2 regions of the Kitasatospora sp. NBC_01560 genome follow, and region 2 is predicted to be linked to the other one. Evidence: riboswitches for the same ligand, from Rfam matches in the RefSeq annotation. Region 2 holds a riboswitch; the other holds the start of a gene.
What was found. A riboswitch is a leader RNA that binds a small molecule or an ion and turns the genes downstream of it on or off. The one in region 2 is predicted to bind cobalamin.

Region 1: another riboswitch for cobalamin. It lies ahead of OH807_RS29505 (cobalamin biosynthesis protein); the one in region 2 lies ahead of OH807_RS09785 (HoxN/HupN/NixA family nickel/cobalt transporter).

What each region holds. Positions count from the first base shown of each region.
Region 1 is NZ_CP109364.1:6,800,347-6,809,170, forward strand. Features, by position in the region: gene cpt (chloramphenicol phosphotransferase CPT) at 60-608, opposite strand; gene OH807_RS29485 (cobyrinate a,c-diamide synthase) at 721-2,109, opposite strand; gene cobO (cob(I)yrinic acid a,c-diamide adenosyltransferase) at 2,114-2,719, opposite strand; gene OH807_RS29495 (putative cobaltochelatase) at 2,725-4,842, opposite strand; gene OH807_RS29500 (cobyric acid synthase) at 4,835-6,352, opposite strand; gene OH807_RS29505 (cobalamin biosynthesis protein) at 6,349-7,317, opposite strand; cobalamin riboswitch at 7,414-7,644, opposite strand; gene OH807_RS29510 (helix-turn-helix domain-containing protein) at 7,838-8,551, shown strand.
Region 2 is NZ_CP109364.1:2,354,633-2,363,456, forward strand. Features, by position in the region: gene OH807_RS09775 (M24 family metallopeptidase) at 1-464, opposite strand, end outside; gene rpmG (50S ribosomal protein L33) at 658-822, shown strand; gene OH807_RS09785 (HoxN/HupN/NixA family nickel/cobalt transporter) at 899-2,095, opposite strand; cobalamin riboswitch at 2,128-2,322, opposite strand; gene OH807_RS09790 (ArsR/SmtB family transcription factor) at 2,405-2,821, shown strand; gene OH807_RS09795 (SRPBCC family protein) at 2,873-3,367, opposite strand; gene OH807_RS09800 (RNA polymerase sigma factor) at 3,364-3,882, opposite strand; gene OH807_RS09805 (DUF3995 domain-containing protein) at 4,020-4,472, shown strand; gene OH807_RS09810 (Fpg/Nei family DNA glycosylase) at 4,524-5,333, opposite strand; gene OH807_RS09815 (AAA family ATPase) at 5,487-6,386, opposite strand; gene aroQ (type II 3-dehydroquinate dehydratase) at 6,478-6,906, opposite strand; gene aroB (3-dehydroquinate synthase) at 6,915-8,003, opposite strand; gene OH807_RS09830 (shikimate kinase) at 7,996-8,517, opposite strand; gene aroC (chorismate synthase) at 8,514-8,824, opposite strand, start outside.

The DNA.
Region 1 (8,824 bases), 4.4 Mb from region 2:
GGGTGCCTCTCCGCGGGGGTGTCCGGTGCACAGTCAACCCCATGGCGGTCACGCCCGGTTCAGGCGGTGAGCCGGTCCGCGACGATCCGGGCGCAGGTGGCCGCGTCGGTGCCGCCGCTGTCCACCTCCAGGTCGTAGTGGACGCCCAGGTGCACCGCCTCGGCCTGGGCGGCGGCCATGCCGACGGCCCGGTCGCCCCGGGCGCGTTCGCGGGCGGCGGCGACCTCGGGCGCGCAGCGGACGCCGACCCAGAGCACCTCCAGGCCGTCCAGGGCGGTGCGCCAGCGCTCCTGCGAGGCGGTGGTGCCGAGGAAGACCTCGTCGACGACGATCCGGGCGCCGGCCCGGGCCATGGCCGCCACTCCGGCGCTCCAGGCGTGGTCGAGGGCGGCGAACACCGGCCCGACCGTCACCGTGCCGTCGCCGTCCTCGGTGACGCCGCCGATGCCGTCGCCGCCCTCGCGCAGGGCGGGGGGCAGGGCGTCGACGAGGGTGTCGGCGCCGAGGGTGAGCCACGGGTCCGGCAGCAGCTCCTGGAGGCAGCGGGCGATGCTCGACTTGCCCGAGCTGGAGCCCCCGTTGAGGACGATCACCTGTGCAGTACTCATCCCGCCACCCTAGGTCGCGAGCAGCCGCCCCGCCCCGGCATTTCCGCCCCCCGCACCCCGGACCGCGCCCCGACCCGCGCCCCGGCCCGCGGCGCCCGCGGAGCCTGCCGGCTCAGCCCGCCCGGTACGCCGCCGCGGCCGCCGTGAAGGTGGCCGCGAGCTGCGGTGCCCCGGCCCAGTGCAGGTGCAGGTAGGAGGCGTGGACGTTGTCCGCCGCGCCGCCCGCGAAGCCCTCGGTGTGCGGGCCGGTGGGCTGCCGCCAGCCCCAGGCGGGCCGGTCGCCCGCCGCGGGCTCGCAGACCGTGCGGTGGAACTCGTGGCCGCGGACCCGGGTGCCGGTCGGGGCGAGCGGCGAGTCGTTGAGGGCGACGGCCTCCCGGTAGCCGAGGGTGAGCCGCTCGGTCATCCGGGCGGCGGTCGCCAGCACGCCGCACATCGGCAGGCCGTCCAGCTCCTGGCCGAGGTAGAGCAGCCCGGCGCACTCGGCGGCGATCGGCCCGCCGGAGGCGGCGAACGCGGAGATCGCCGTGCGCAGCGCGGTGTTGGCGCTGAGCTCCTTGACGTACAGCTCGGGGAACCCGCCGCCGATCACCAGCCCGGAGGCGCCGTCGGGGAGTCCGCCGGCGTGCAGCGGGTCGAACGGCACGACCTCGGCGCCGGCCGCGGTGAGCAGTTCGGCGTTCTCGGCGTACGAGAAGGAGAACGCGGCGCCGCCGGCCACCGCGATCCGCGGCGCGCCGGCCACCGGGGTGACTTCGGCGGCGGCGTCCCAGGGGGCGGCGTCGAGCGGGGGCGCCGTCCGGGCGAGCGCCAGCACCGCGTCGAGGTCGACGGAGGCGGCGATGAGCTCGCCCATGTCGGCGACGGCCCTCAGGGCCTCGGCCGAGCGTTCGACGGCCGGGATCAGGCCGAGGTGGCGCGACGGCGTGGCGACGGCCGCGGAGCGCCGCACCGCGCCGAGCACGGGCACGCCGGAGCCCTCCTCCAGGGCCTCGCGGAGCAGGTGCTCGTGCCGGTCGGAGGCGACCCGGTTGAGGATCACCCCGGCGAGCCGGACCTCGGGGTCCCAGGAGGCGAAGCCGTGCACGAGCGCGGCCACCGAGCGGGACTGCGAGGAGGCGTCCACCACCAGCACCACGGGGGCCCGCAGCAGTTTGGCGACGTGCGCGGTGGAGGCCAGCTCGCCGCGCCCGGAGGCGCCGTCGAACAGCCCCATCACGCCTTCGACCACCGCCACGTCCGCCCCGGCCGCGCCGTGCAGGAAGAGCGGCGCGATCCGCTCCGGCCCGCACATGAAGGCGTCCAGGTTGCGGCCCGGCCGGCCGGCGGCCAGGGCGTGGTAGCCCGGGTCGATGTAGTCCGGGCCGACCTTGTGCGGCGAGACCGCGAGCCCGCGGGCGGCGAGCGCGGCGATCAGGCCGGTGGCGACGGTGGTCTTGCCGGAGCCGGAGGACGGCGCGGCGACGACGAGTCGGGGGATGCTGTTCGACAGGCTGTTCAACGCTCTACCACTCGATACCGCGCTGGCCCTTGCGGCCGGCGTCCATGGGGTGCTTGACCTTGGTCATCTCGGTGACGAGGTCGGCGAATCCGGTCAGCGCCTCGGGGGCGTACCGGCCGGTGATGACGACGTGCTGGCTGCCCGGGCGGTCCTTGAGGACGGCGACCACCTCCTCCGGGTCGACCCACCCCCAGTGCATCGGGTAGGTGAACTCGTCGAGCACGTAGAAGCGGTAGGTCTCGGCCGCGAGGTCGCGCTTGACCTGCTCCCAGCCCTCCTTGGCCGCGGCCTCGCTGTCCATCTCCATCTCGGTGGAGCGCTGGATCCAGGACCAGCCGGAGCCCATCTTGTGCCAGTCGACGGTGCCGCCCTCGCCGGAGGCGCCGAGCACGCGCAGCGCGTTCTCCTCGCCGACCTTCCACTTGGCGGACTTCACGAACTGGAACACCCCGACCGGCCAGCCCTGGTTCCAGGCGCGCAGCGCCATGCCGAAGGCGGCGGTGGACTTGCCCTTGCCGGGGCCGGTGTGCACGGCCGTGATCGGCAGCGTGCGGCGCTGACGGGTCGTCAGGCCGTCCTCGGGAACGCTCTCGGGAACACCCTTGGGCATCGGGATCAGGCCGCCTTTCGCGCGATCGGGGAACTGGTGGGGCGGTTGTCGCGGACGAGTGAGGCGACGCCCTCGGCGCGCAGCTCGTCCAGGGTCACGGCGGAGGCGCCGAGCTGCCCCGCCAGGGTGCGGGCCAGGCCGAGCCGGACGGGGCCGGCCTCGCAGTCCAGGACGACGCTCGCGACGCCCTGGGCGGCCAGCAGGCCGGCCGCCCGGTGCGACTGCGCGACGGCGTCCCGGCTGCCGGTGGCCCGGCCGTCGGTCACCACGACCAGCAGCGGGCGGCGGTGCGGGTCGCGCATCCGCTCCACCCGCAGCACCTCGTGCGCCCGGAGCAGCCCGGCCGCCAGCGGCGTCCGGCCGCCGGTCGGCAGCGTCTCCAGCCGGGCCGCGCCGACCTCGACGGAGGAGGTGGGCGGCAGGGCCAGTTCGGCGGTGGCGCCGCGGAAGGTGATCATGCCGATCTTGTCGCGGCGCTGGTAGGCGTCCATCAGCAGCGAGAGCACGGCGCCCTTGACGGCGGTCATCCGCTGCCGGGCGGCCATCGAGCCGGAGGCGTCCACGACGAACAGCACGAGGTTGGACTCCCGGCCCTGGCGGACCTGCTCGCGGAAGTCGTCCTTGTGCAGCACCAGGGCCCGCGCGGACCGGCCGCGCGCCGCCTGGTGCGGTGCGGCGGCCTGAAGGGTGGCGCTCAGGTGCAGCCGGGCCAGCCGGCCCTGCGGGCGGCGGGCGCGGATGGTGTGGCCGCCGTCGGTCTCGGCGGGGGAGCGCCGGCCCTGGGCGCCCTTCCCGGTGCCGTCGACCTTGAACAGCCGCGTCCGGTACGGGTCGCCGGCCGCGACCGGGGCGGTCTCCCGGGCGCCGCCGGGGGCCTGCGGGGGCACCGCGGGCTCGCCGCCGGCCGGGGCCTCCGGCTCCGCCGCGGCGGAGCCGTCCGGGGCGCCCTGGGTGTCCGCCGGGGCGGGCGCGCCGCCGCCGCCGTTGTCCGGGCCGCCGTCGTCGGGCCCGCCGTCCTGCGAGCCGCCGTCGCCCGGGCCGTCGCCCTCGGGGCCGCCCTCGGGCTCCTCGGGCTCCGCCGGCTCCGCAGGCTGCTCGGGCTCCTCCGGCGCGGCGTGCTCCTCCAGCGTCCGGTCGAGCTGCTCCTCGTCCAGCCCGGGCGCGTCGAAGGGGTTGCGCCGGCGCCGGTGCGGCAGGGCCAGCTGGGCGGCCTTGCGGACGTCCTCCTCCAGCACCTCGGTGCGCCCGGCCCAGGCGGCCAGGGCGACGGCGGTGCGCGCCATCACGATGTCGGCGCGCAGGCCGTCCACCTCGAAGGCCGCGCAGACGGCGGTGAGCTGGCGCAGGGCGGTGTCGGTCAGTTCGACCTCGGGCAGCAGCTTCCGGGCGGCCTCGATCCGGCCGGCGAGCGCCTCCTCGTCCGCGGCGAACCGCGCGGCGAAGCCGGCCGGGTCGGCGTCGTAGGCGAGCCGGCGGCGGACCACCTCGGCGCGCTCGGCGGGCTCCCGGGTGGCGGCGATCTCGACGGTCAGGCCGAACCGGTCGAGCAGCTGCGGCCGCAGCTCGCCCTCCTCCGGGTTCATCGTGCCGACCAGCAGGAACCGCGCGGCGTGCCGCACCGAGACGCCCTCGCGCTCGACGTACGAGCGGCCCATCGCGGCGGCGTCGAGCAGCAGGTCCACCACGTGGTCCTGGAGCAGGTTGACCTCGTCGATGTAGAGCACGCCGCGGTGCGCGCGGGCCAGCAGGCCCGGCTCGTACGCCTTGACGCCCTCGGCGAGTGCCCGCTCCAGGTCGAGCGAGCCGACGATGCGGTCCTCGGTGACGCCGACGGGCAGCTCGACCAGCCGGGCCGGGCGTCCGGCGGTGCCCGCGCCCTCGTGCGTGCCGTCCGGGCACTGCGCGTCGGGGGCGGCCGGGTCGCAGGCGAACCGGCAGCCGTCGACGGTGTCGATGGACGGCAGCAGGCCGGCCAGCGCGCGCACCATGGTCGACTTGGCGGTGCCCTTCTCCCCGCGCACCAGCACCCCGCCGACGGCCGGGGAGACGGCGTTGAGCAGCAGCCCGAGCCGCAGGTCGGCCATGCCGACGATCGCGGTGAAGGGGTAGCGGACGTCACTCATGATTCTCCAAGGGGGCCCCGGGCGGCAGGAACGGCAGCGAACCCGCGGCCGGCACCCCGCCCTCGATCAGCTTCCACAGCGCGTCGGTGTCCGCGTGCTCCTCGATCAGGTCGCCCAGCCGGTCCAGCCGGGCCTCGCGCGCCTCGGCGAACGAGACGTCGGGTGCGGGCACGAACGCCCGGCCCGACAACGCGGCCACCTCGCGCAGCAGTTCGCGCCGGAAGCCGTCGTTCTCCAGTGCGCCGTGCCAGGTCGTGCCGAACACCGACCCCACCCGGCAGCCGTCGAGGAACGGCTCGCCGCCCTCCACCGTGACGATCCCGTGGTGGATCTCGTAGCCCTCGACCCGCTGCCCGAACGCCTCGCCCACCGGCCGGCCGAGCACCTTCTCGGCGCCGAACCGGACGTGCGTCGGCAGCAGGCCCAGGCCCGGCACCGCGCCGGCCTTCGACTCGACCTCGTCGACGATGTCGTGCGCCAGCATCTGGTAGCCGCCGCAGACGCCGAGCACCGGCAGCCCGGCCGCCGCCCGCGCCCGCAGCGCCGGCTCCAGGCCGCGCTCGCGCAGCCAGGCCAGGTCGGCGACGGTCGCCCGGGTGCCGGGCAGGACGACCAGGTCGGCGTCGGCCAGCTCCTCCGGCCGGGTGGCCCAGCGGACCAGCACGCCCGGCTCCTGGGCCAGCGCGTCGAGGTCGGTGAAGTTGGAGAGCCGGGGGAGGCGCAGCACGGCCACCCGCAGGACGTCCGCGCCGAGCGGCCCGCGCCCGGCGGTCCGGTCGACCACGGTGGACAGGTCGAGCGAGTCCTCGGCGTCCAGCCAGAGGTCCGGCAGCATCGGCAGCGTGCCCAGCACCGGACGGCCGGTCAGCTCGTGCAGCATCTCCAGGCCGGGGGCGAGCAACCGGGCGTCGCCGCGGAACTTGTTGACGAACCAGCCGGCCACGTGCCGCTGGTCCTCCGCGGAGAGCAGCGCCAGCGTGCCGTACATCGCGGCGAACACCCCGCCGCGGTCGATGTCGCCGACCACCACGACCGGCAGCCCGGCGGCGGTGGCCAGGCCCATGTTGGCGATGTCGCGGTCCCGCAGGTTGATCTCGGCGGGCGAGCCGGCCCCCTCGCAGATCACCACGTCGTAGCGGCCGCGCAGGTCGGCCAGGCACTCCAGGGCGCGTTCCAGCAGCACGGGCTTGCGCTCGCGGTAGTCCAGCGCGCCCACCTCGGCCACCGCCCGGCCGAGCAGCACCACCTGGCTGCGGCCGTCCGCGCCGGGCTTGAGCAGCACCGGGTTCATCGCCGCCTCGGGCTCCACCAGGGCCGCCTGCGCCTGCATCGCCTGGGCGCGGCCGATCTCGGCCCCGTCCGCGGTGACGAAGGAGTTCAGCGACATGTTCTGCGCCTTGAACGGCGCGACGCGGACGCCCTGGCGGGCCAGCCAGCGGCAGATGCCGGCGGTGACCACGCTCTTGCCCGCGTCCGAGGTCGTCCCGGCGACCAGCAGTGCGTTGCTCATCCGCGTCCCCTCCTCTTCCTGAACGCCGCCCGCACCAGCAGGTGCCCGGCGACCGTCGTACCCAGCGCCAGCGCGCCCACCCTTCGGGAGAGCACACAGGCCCGCTCGATGTCGTCCACCCCGACCGGCCGCAGCCCCTCGCCCAGGACGGGCCGGTGCTCGACCCGCTCCCCGTACTGCAGGGTGCCGCCGAGGCGGACGCCGACCGCGCCCGCGAAGGCCGACTCGGCCTGGCCCGCGTTCGGGCTGGGGTGCGCGGAGCCGTCCCGCCGCCAGACCTGCCAGGCGGTGCGCGGCTCGGGCGCGGAGGCGACGGTGAGCAGTGCGGTCAGCCGCGCGCCCGGCCAGCCCGCCACGTCGTCCAGCCGCGCCGAGGCCCAGCCGAACCGGGCGTAGCGGGGGGAGCGGTGGCCGACCATCGCGTCCAGCGTGTTGACCGCGCGGAACGCCAGCAGCCCGGGGGTGCCCGCGAGCCCGCCCCAGACCAGGGCGTTGACCACGGCGTCGGCGGTGTTCTCGGCGACCGACTCGACCACCGCGCGGGCGAGCTGCTGCTCGTCCAGGGCGCTCGGGTCGCGGCCGCACAGGTGCGGCAGGCGCTCCCGGGCGGCGGCGAGGTCGCCCGCGGCCAGCGAGCGGCCGATGGTCCGGGCCTCCCGGGTCAGCGAGGTGCCGCCGAGCACCGTCCAGGTGGCGGCGGCGGCCAGCGCGGCCCGCCCGAGCGGCCGGCGGCCGAGCAGGCGGTCGGCGGCGACCGCACCGGCCGCGACGGTGCCGACGCAGAGTGCGGTGTAGGCGGTGCCGGCGGCCCGGTCGTCGCGCCAGATCCGCCGCTCCAGCCGGCCGGCCGCGCTGCCGAAGACCGCCACCGGGTGACCACGGCGCGGGTCGCCGAACCGGGCGTCGGCGAGGTAGCCGGTCACGGCGCCCGCCGCGAAGGCGGCGGCGCGGGTCAGCGGGCGCACGTGAACGCGAGCGGCTCCCGCTGCGGGCAGCGGAGTACGACGGGGGGTGGGGCGGCCTGCATGGCGTGCGTGTCCTCACTCAGGGTCCGCGCCCTGGATCGACGTACCGGGGGCGAGAGTCTCCTGGCTTCCGGGTCCGACGCACATCCGGGCCTCCGGCGGCACCTGACGGTCCGCCGTACCGGCCTGCGCTCCCGCTCCCCGCGGGCGGGGGAAGGAGTTCGGACGTGCTCCCCGGTGACAGTGGCGGGACCGCGCCGGACTCGCACCGGCTTCCTCTGCATGCCTCCGTATTGGCTGAAGGATCCCATCACGCGGCCGGAGTACGCGTCAACCAAGGTCACGGAGGGGTTGGTCACACGTGGCCGGGGGCCGGCGCCCCGTCGCTACCTCTGATCACCACCCCGTGCAGGGGCATGACAGGCTGTGGGATCGTCCATCCCCTTGTAGACCCCTACAGGCGGGCTTCGTGTGTTCGGCGGCTGGGGAGCCGAAGCACCAAGGCCTACCGTCGGGTGCCATGCGACGCAGACAGCCCCCCGCCGTGCCCCCGGTGCCCTTCTCGCCCGCGGCCGCCCGCGCGCACCGCGCCGGTCTCGGCCTGACCCCCGAGCAGGTGGCCGAGGGCATGGCCGCGCACGGGGTCCGGCTGCTGCCCGCCCATGTGCTCGGCTGGGAGAGCGGCGAGCTGCGCCCCACCGAGGAGGAGTTCATCGCGCTGGCCCGCGCCCTCTGGTGCCCGCCCGCGCAGCTGATGGGCGCCCGGCCGGCCCGGCTGCGGGACTTCCGGGTCGCCCGCGAGCTGAACCAGGAGAACGCCGCCCGCCGGATCGGCATCCCGCTGCGGCAGTACCAGCAGGCCGAGGCCACCGGCCGCTGGGACGGCGGCCAGGAGGAGTCGTACGCGCTCGCCCAGGTGCTCGGCCTGCGGCTGCGCGAGCTGGTCGCGGTGACGGGCCGCCGGGACGAGCTGGACCGGCTGCTGCGGCAGTGCGTGGACGGCCGCTGGCAGGCGCACGTCCGGGCGATCGGCCGGATCGTGCCGGTGCCCGAGCAGGGCCTCGCCACCGTGCTGGCGGCGCTGCAGAACGAGTACCAGGTGTCCTCCCACTGGGGCGCCGGCACCTGGGGCTCCCCGGCGCCGGCGGCGCGCGAGCCGGCGCAGCCGGAGCAGCCGTTGGGCGAGCGGTTCTGGGGGCTGCTGGCCCGGCAGGCGACCGACATCCCGGCCTGACCCGGGGCGCCCCGTCCCGCTGCTCCCCTCCGTCCGTCCCTTCCGTCGGTCCCTTCCGTCCGTCCCCTGCGTCCGTCCCCTGCGCGTCTCCGGGTGCCCCCGGCCCGGCGAGCCCCGTCCGGATGCACCCGGACGGCCGTGCCGGGTGGCCGTCCGCCGGCTCCGCGAGTGGACTGGTGGGCACACTGCCCGGTCCGGGACGAGCTCCGGAACGCGTGCCGGGACGCGGGCGCAGCGGCCGGGTCGAACCGGGCGGCCGGGACGAACAGAGCG
Region 2 (8,824 bases):
TCGGCGATCTCGGCCGCGATCCGCAGGTCCGCGATCTCGTGCTCGTCCTTGACCACCCGCAGCCGCTCGACCGCCTGCCCCAGATCCGCCAGCCGGACCCCCTCGGCCAGGCCGGCCACCGCACGGTGCCGGCTGACGGTCAGGTCGTGCTCCTCGACCACCAGGTCCGCCACGCGCAGCCGCGTCGCCGCGGCGGCGGCCGCCAGCGCGGTGTCCGCCCCCGCGGCCACCGGCACCTGGGTGACGTCCGCGGCGATCAGGTGCTCCCCGGTGTCGTCCGGCGGCAGATCGTCGGGCAGCGCCAGCAGCACCCGTTCCCGGGTGAGCAGCAGCGTCGCCCCGCACGGCGGGCACCCGGTCAGGTACCGCACGTTCGCCGCCCTGGTGATGAGCGCCGCATCGGCCCCGGACGCACTGCAGTGCTCCCGCAACCGCTCCCGCCGGCCCGCGTACGCATCAGACATGCGTCGAGCGTACGAACCCCCACCCCGATCCGCCCGCCGAGCACCCCCACCCGGGCATCCCCCACCTCGCACCACGGCCCGGGAATGGGCGGGGAGGCGGTCGTGTTGGACAGGGTGAAAACGACATCCGTTTCGGCGTACGGCTCCGGCCGGCTGCCGGAGCGGGCCCCGTGCAGGTACCAGGAGGACACCCATGGCCCGCAGTGAACTGCGCCCCGTCGTCAAGCTCAGGTCCACGGCCGGGACGGGCTTCACGTACGTGACCCGCAAGAACCGGCGCAACGACCCGGACCGGCTGGTGCTGCGCAAGTACGACCCGGCCGCCGGGCAGCACGTGGACTTCCGCGAAGAGCGCTGAGCCCCGGAACGCGGACGCGGCGCCCGTCCGGCCCCTGCGAGGGTCGGACGGGCGCCGCGGCACGTCGGGCGGGGTGCTACTCCGTGCTCTCCCCGGCGGTCCGCACGGCGGCAGCGTCCGGGGCGGCCGGACCGGGGACGGCGGCGCCGGAGCCGGCCCCTGTGCCCACCGGCCGGGGGCTCCAGCGCTTCTCGACACCGGCGAGCCGCCAGTAGGCGATCGCCGCTCCCCAGACCACCACGAACAGGCCGACGATCGCGTAGCCGACGTTGTCCAGCGAGATGTCCGCGATCCAGCCGCTGACCGGGTCGGTGAGGTCCAGCTTCTCGTGCAGCACCGCGACCAGCTCGATGGTGCCGATGATGAACGCCACCGCGATCGACAGCCCGGTGATGGTCAGGTTGTAGTACACCTTGCGCACCGGGTTGGAGAACGCCCACTGGTACGCGAAGTTCATGAACGTCCCGTCCAGCGTGTCGAACAGGCTCATCCCCGACGCGAACAGCAGCGGCAGGCAGACGATCGCGTACCAGGGCAGCCCGGCGGCCGCGCCGGAGCCGGCCATCACCATCAGCGTCACCTCGGTCGCGGTGTCGAAGCCGAGGCCGAGCACCATGCCGACCGGGAACATCTGGCCGGGCCGGGTGATCGAGCGGGTCGCCCGGTTCAGCACCCGGGCCATCAGGCCGCGCGAGTTGAGGTGCTCCTCCAGCTCCGCCTCGTCGAACCGACCGGCGCGCATCGACCGGAACACCCTGAGGATGCCGAACAGCGCCGCCAGGTTGAGCGCGCCGATCAGGTAGAGGAAGACGCCGGACGCGGAGGTGCCGACCACGCCGAGCCACTGGTGCGTGGTGGACTCGTCGTCCATCAGCGTGTTGGCCAGCTGCGCGCCGCCCGCCACCAGGGCGGCCATCAGGACCACCATCGAGGAGTGGCCGAGGGCGAACCAGAAGCCCACCGAGACGGGCCGCTTGCCGTCGGCCATCAGCTTGCGGGTGGTGTTGTCGATCACCGCGATGTGGTCGGCGTCGAAGGCGTGCCGCATGCCGAGGGTGTACGCCGTGATGCCCAGGCCCACCCCGAAGACCTGGGTGCCGACCTTGTACTCCTCCGGAGCCACCAGGAAGATCAGCGTCCCGAACGCCACCACGTGCATGGCCAGGATCACCCCCATCAACCCGGCCGTGCGGAGGGTGTCCTCGCGCCGCCAGCGGAAGGTCGGCAGGGCGGTGGACACCGCTGGAACAGCGGCGGTTTCGGGCAGGGTCATCTTCGGATCACGCTCCAGCACCTCGTGGATAGACGTTCGTGAGATGCCGTGGCCGGTCTCCTGGCTGACGGGGCTTCCGCATCCGCCTTCCCAGGCGCGCAAGGCGCCCAGTGGCTTCGTGGATACGGACGAATCCCCCCGATCACAGTGGCGAGGGCCGCTCCGGACTCCGGACCCCTGAGGGTCCGTCACCGGTCTTCCCGAACACCACGGCGGGGAACACCGTAGGGGGCCGCGCGCCACCCTTGCAAGGCTGCGCACCTGCGCAGGTGTCCAGGATCACAGGCCGTGGGCTGCAAGAATGTCCGCATGCATCTCGTACCGGCCGACCGCGCGGGCCACCGCACCATCGACGGACACCGGGTCTGCGAGGCCATCGCCGCCATCGGCGACACCGGTCACGTCCGGTCCTGGGCCGAGCGGTTCTCACTGCTCGCCGACCCGGGGCGGCTCGCCCTGCTGCTCGCCCTGCACCGGGCCGGGCCGCTCGCCGTCTCCGACCTGGCGGTCGCCACCGGGATGCGCGACCCGGCCGTCTCGCAGGCGCTGCGACTGCTCCGCACCGCCGGTGTGGTGACCGGTGACAAGGACGGCCGTGTGGTGCGCTACCGGCTCGTGGACGAGGCTCTGCGCCCCCTCCTCGACGAGTGCGCCGCCGCCGAGCACGACGAGCACGGCGAGCCCCCGCTCCCCGCACCACCGCGGCCGGCCGACCTGACCGGCTGACCGGCTGACCGGCTCCGCCCACGGGACACCGCCCCGGGCCCGGAGTCCGCCTCACCGCTCCCGCCCTCGCCCCTCCCGTACCAGCCGTTCGAAGCGGTCCAGCGAGCGCCGGGCCAGGGGGTCGGTCGCGGGCCGCAGGAGCAGCCCGAGCGGGCCCGCGCCGGGGAGCCGGAACGCGCCGAGGAAGGCGAAGCGGGTGCCGGCCGCCTCGGGGCGGGCCGCCATCCCGCCGAGCAGGAAGCGGCTGCGCATCAGGCACCAGCCGGGTGCCAGCTCGACGTCGAAACGGGCCCGCAGCCGGGTGTGGCCGGTCACCAGCGCCTCGGCGCGGCCGTCCGCCGGTCCCTCGGTGACGCGGACCGACCGAATGTCCGGCAGCCAGCGCGGGAGCCCTTCCTCCAGGTCGGCCGCGGCCGCCCAGACCTGCTCGAAGGGCGCCTCGATCAGCGCCTCCCGGACGGCGGCGCCGGGGGTCACGGCGGCGATCACGTGCAGCCGGCGCACCGGGTCGAAGGCCGCAGTCGGCCAGGGGATCCGTGCGCTCACTGCTGCCACGCCCTTCGAAAGCCGAGCCGGGCCCGGGAGAGCCGGGACTTCACGGTGCCGGGTGCCACACCCAGCAGTTCTGCGGTGGACCTCTCGTCCAGGCCCTCCACGTCCCGCAGCACCAGGACGGCGCGGTGCTCGGGAGTCAGCCGGGCCAGCACGTCCTGGATGTCGGTGGCCAGCTGCGGGTCGCCGGGTCGGGGCAGTTCGGAAAGGTCGGCGGGGACGCAGCGGGCGACCCGCCGGACATACCGGACGGCCTCCCGGACGGCGATCGAGCGGACCCAGCCGAACAGCGCGGCCGGGTCCTGGAGCTGGCCCAGCTTGCGGAAGACGGCGATCAGCGCCTCCTGGGTCGCGTCGGGGCCGTCGTCCAGCGCGATCGGGCCGCAGAGCCGGCGGACATAGGGCTCGACCAGCTCCAGCAGCTCGCCGACGGCCAGCTGGTCGCCGCGCTGGGCGGCGCGGACCAGGCCGGCGAGCCGGTCGGCGGTTCGGGTTTCAGGGCCATCCACACCGCATCAGAGGCGCCGGACCGGCCGGATGTTCCCTCCCTCCCCCGACTTTCCGCTGTGACGCTCGTCACGGGAACGCCCGGCCGGGCGGGCGGCTCCTGCGGGGTGACTCATCGTCGGATGCCCGGAGGACCACCGTGAACCGTCGCCGTACCGCCGCCCTCGCCGTTGCCGGCCTGCTCGCCGCCGACGCCCTGCTGCACGTCTACTGGGCCACCGGCCGCACTTGGCCGGCGGCCGGCCCGGCATCACTCTCCCGGGCGGTGCTCAATGCCGAGGTGCCGTTCACGCCGCCGGTGGTGCTGCCCCTCGCGGCCCTGCTGTTCTCCGGCTCGGCCCTGGTGCTCGCCCGTGGCGGCCTGCTGGGCGACGCGGCCCGCCGGCTGCCGGGGGTGGCGCTGCGCTGGGGGCCGCGCGCGGTGGCCGCCGGGCTGCTCGCCCGCGGGGTGGCCGGGCTGGTCTGGGCCGCCGGGGTCGGCGTCGAGCCCGGCTCGGCCTTCTACCGGCTCAACCTCGTCTGCTACACCCCGCTCTGCCTGGCCGCCGCGGCCGCCGCCCTGGCGGTCGCCCGCACCGGGGCGGACGGCTGACGCCGCCCCTCCCCCGGCGTCCGCGGACGCGTCCGGGAGCCCGACGCCTCGTCAGGCCTGCTGGCAGCGCGGGCACCAGAAGAGGTTCCGCGCGGCGTGCGCCTCCGTCCGGACTTCGGTGCCGCAGACCAGGCAGGGCATGGCGGCCCGGCGGTAGACGTAGACCTCGCCGCCGTGGTCGTCCACCCGCGGGGGCCGCCCCATCGCCTCGGGGGTGTGCTCGGGGCGGACGGTGTCGATCCGGCCCGCGCCGACCCCCTCGCGCATCAGGGCGACCAGGTCGGCCCAGACGGCGTCCCACTCGGCCCGGCCGAGGTCGCGCCCGGCCCGGTGCGGGTTGATGCCGTGCCGGAACAGCACCTCGGCACGGTAGACGTTGCCCACCCCGGCCAGCACCTTCTGGTCCATCAGCAGTGCCGCGATCGTCGTCCGGCTGCCGGATATCCGCCGCCAGGCCGGCTCCGGGTCGGCGCCGGCCCGCAGCGGGTCGGGGCCGAGGCGCGCCGCGACCGCGGCCTTCTCGGCGTCGGTGATCAGCGCGCAGGTGTTGGGGCCACGCAGGTCGGCGTAGGCGTCGTCGTTCGCCAGGCGCAGCCGGACCAGCCCGACCGGCTCGGGCGCGGGGCCCTCGCCGAAGGTGAACCCGCCGTAGAGGCCGAGGTGGATGTGCACCCAGGTGTCGCTCTCGAAGCCGAGGAAGAGGTGCTTGCCGGTGGCCTCCGCCCCGGTCAGCACCTGCCCGTCGACGAGCTTCGCACCGTCGGCGAACCGGCCCTGCGGGCTGCTGGCGCGGACCGGGCGGCCGCCGAAGGCGCCGGCGTTCTCCGCGGCGAGGCGGTGGATGATGTGGCCTTCCGGCACGGGCGTCAGCTCCCCCGGGGTGTGCGACAGGATGCCCCCATCATCGCAGCCGGCACCGACGGGCCCCGCCGGGCGGACGACCGCCGCGATGCCTCCCGGGGCCGCCCAGCACCGGGTGCCCCCGGGAACCGCTCCGGCACGGCTCCGGGCGGCTCAGCGGACCGGGATGCCCATCAGCCGGGCCAGGATCACCCGGTCCAGCTCGGCCGCGGTGGCGGCGACGTCGAGGTTCGAGTTGTCGATGATCGGCAGCCCGGAGTTGTACCAGCCGGCCATCCGCCCGTGGATCCGGGCCACCTCCTCGTCGCTGAGCCGCCGGTTGCCGTTGCGGCGGGCGTTGCGGTCGAGCACCGAGTCGAGGCTGGGCAGCAGCACGACCGGGATCATCCCGGGGCCGATGTGGCGCTTCCAGCCGCCGAGGCCGATCGCCGGGCGGTCGGGGAAGACGGCGTCGTCGATGATGCAGGAGATGCCGTTGGCCAGGTAGTTGCGGCAGGCGAAGCCGCAGGTGCGGCGGGCCAGCCGGTACTGCGCCTCGGAGGCGTTGTTCCAGCCGGACTGCGGATTGGCGAATCCGGACTGCACCCACTCGCGGACGTCGTCCAGGCTGATGTGCGCGGTCGGCGTGGGCCGGCGCTCCGCCCAGTGCCGGGCGACGGTGGTCTTGCCGGCCCCGGCCGGTCCGATCAGCAGGACGGCGAGCGGCCCGGCCGGCATCCGCTGCTGCGGCGGGTGGGCCGGGAGCTGGACGGGCGCGCCGGAGGGCAGCAGGAAGTGCCCGGTGGCCCCGGCGGGCACCGGGGCGGCGGGAGCGGGGTGTCCGGCAGGCGCGGGGTGCGCGGCCGGCGCGGGCACCGGCGGGAGCGGGGCCGGTCCGGCCGGGGTCCCGTACGGCGGGCGGGCGGCCGCGTGCGGTGCGCCCGGCTGCCCGGCGGGGGACGGCGGGGCCTGCGGCGGCGCCCCCGCGGTCGTGGGGCCGGGGTACGGCGGAACGGGCGGAGCGACGGGATGCGGGGGGACGTGTCCACCCCCGGCGTACTGCGTCACGGTCACCTCCCGACTTCTTTCAGCGGGGACACTACACGGCGGCCCGGCGGCGGGCACAGTCCGCCGCCGGGCCGCCGACGGGGCGGCCGCGCCCGCCTCAGCGGGCGGTGAGCTGCTCGGCGAGCGCGCGCAGCGCGAGCTCGTACGAGCCGAGGCCGAAGCCGGCGATCGTGCCGGAGGCGACCGCGGCGATCACCGAGGTGTGCCGGAAGGTCTCCCGGGCGTACGGGTTGGAGATGTGCACCTCGATCAGCGGGGCGGTCCGCTGGGCGGCGGCGTCGCGCATCGCGTACGAGTAGTGCGTGAAGGCGCCCGGGTTGATCACCACCGGCACCTGGCCGTCGGCCGCCTCGTGCAGCCACTCGACCATCTGCTGCTCGGAGTTGGTCTCGTGCACCTCGACCTCGAAGCCGAACTCCTTGCCGAGCGCCGTGCAGCGCTCGACCAGCCCGGCGTACGAGGTGGCGCCGTAGACGTCCGGCTCGCGGCTGCCCAGCCGGCCGAGGTTGGGGCCGTTGAGCACCATCACCCGCGTCACGCGGAGACCTCCGCGTAGGCGGCGACCAGCAGCGACGGGTCCGGGCCCTCCAGCACCGAGGTCTTGCCGAGGCCGTCCAGCACGATGAAGCGGATCAGGTCGCCGCGCGACTTCTTGTCGATCTTCATGGCGTCCAGCAGCTTCGGCCAGGCGTCCGCGCGGTACGTCAGCGGCAGGCCGACCGAGGCCAGCACGGAGCGGTGCCGGTCGGCCGTCCCGTCGTCCAGCCGGCCGGCCAGCCGGCCGAGTTCGGCGGCGAAGACCATGCCGATCGAGATCGCCGCGCCGTGCCGCCACTTGTACCGCTCGTTGCGCTCGATGGCGTGGCCGAGGGTGTGGCCGTAGTTGAGGATCTCGCGCCGGCCGGATTCCTTCAGGTCCCCCGAGACCACGTCGGCCTTGACCTGGATGGCCCGGCGGATCAGCTCCACGGTGTGCTGCCCGGCGGGGCTCCGGGCGCCCTCCGGGTCCGCCTCGATCAGGTCGAGGATGGCCGGGTCGGCGATGAAGCCGCACTTGATGACCTCGGCGAGGCCGGAGACGTAGTCGTGCGTGGGCACCGTCGCCAGGGTGTCGAGGTCGGCCAGCACGCCCACCGGCGGGTGGAAGGCGCCGACCATGTTCTTGCCCTCGGCGATGTTGATGCCGGTCTTGCCGCCGACGGCCGCGTCGACCATGCCGAGCAGCGTGGTGGGCATCGAGATCCAGCGGACCCCGCGCAGCCAGGTGGCGGCCACGAAGCCGGCCAGGTCGGTGGTGGCGCCGCCGCCGAGGCCGACGACGACATCGCTGCGGGTGAAGCCGGTCTGGCCGAGCACCGACCAGCAGTACGCGGCGACCTCGGCGCTCTTCGCGTCCTCGGCGTTCGGCACCTGGAGGACGATCGCCTCGTAGCCCTCGCCGAGCAGGTCCTCGCGGATCGCGTCGGCGGTGGCCGCCAGCGCCTCCGGGTGGATGAGCGCGACCCGCTTGGCGCGGGTGCCGATCAGCGGCGCCAGCTCGCCCAGCAGCTGGTGCCCGACCAGCACGTCGTACGGGTCGTGGCCGGCACTGCCACCGACGTGGATCGTGACGGTGTCACTCATGGGTTGTCTTCAGCTCCAAAGCTTCCAGTACGACGTCCGCGACCTGCTCCGGCGTGCGGCCGGCGGTGTCGACGACAGCGGTCGCCACCTCCAGGTAGAGCGGGCGGCGGGCCTCCATCAGCTCGCGCCAGCGGGCCCGGGGGTTGACGGCCAGCAGCGGGCGGGGGGCGTCCAGGCCGACCCGCTTGACCGCGTCGGCCAACGGGACCTCCAGGAAGACCACCCGCAGGTCGTGCAGCAGCGCGCGGGTGGCCTCGGCCATCACCGCGCCACCGCCGAGCGCGAGCACACCGTCGTGGCCGCCGACGGCGGTGCGCACGGCGGCCGACTCCAGCTCGCGGAAGTGCGGCTCGCCCTCGTCGATGAAGATCTCCGGGATGGGCTTGCCGGCCAGCTGCTCGATGTCCGCGTCGGTGTCCCGGAACGCCACGTCCAGGCGCTCGGCGAGGGCCCGCCCGACGGTGGACTTGCCACTGCCGGGCGGGCCGACCAGCACCACCAGGGGGGCGGTCACCGGACGATCAGGTTGTCCAGGTAGCCCTGGACGTTGCGGCGGGTCTCGGAGACGTGGTCGCCACCGAACTTCTCGTTCACCGCGTCGGCCAGCACCAGGGCCACCATCGCCTCGGCGACGATGCCCGCGGCTGGCACGGCGCAGACGTCGGAGCGCTGGTGGTGGGCCTTGGCCGGCTCACCGGTGCGCACGTCCAGCGTCTGCAGGGCGCGCGGCACGGTCGCGATCGGCTTCATCGCGGCGCGCACCCGCAGCAGCTCGCCGGTGGACAGGCCGCCCTCGGTGCCGCCGGAGCGGCCGGAGGTGC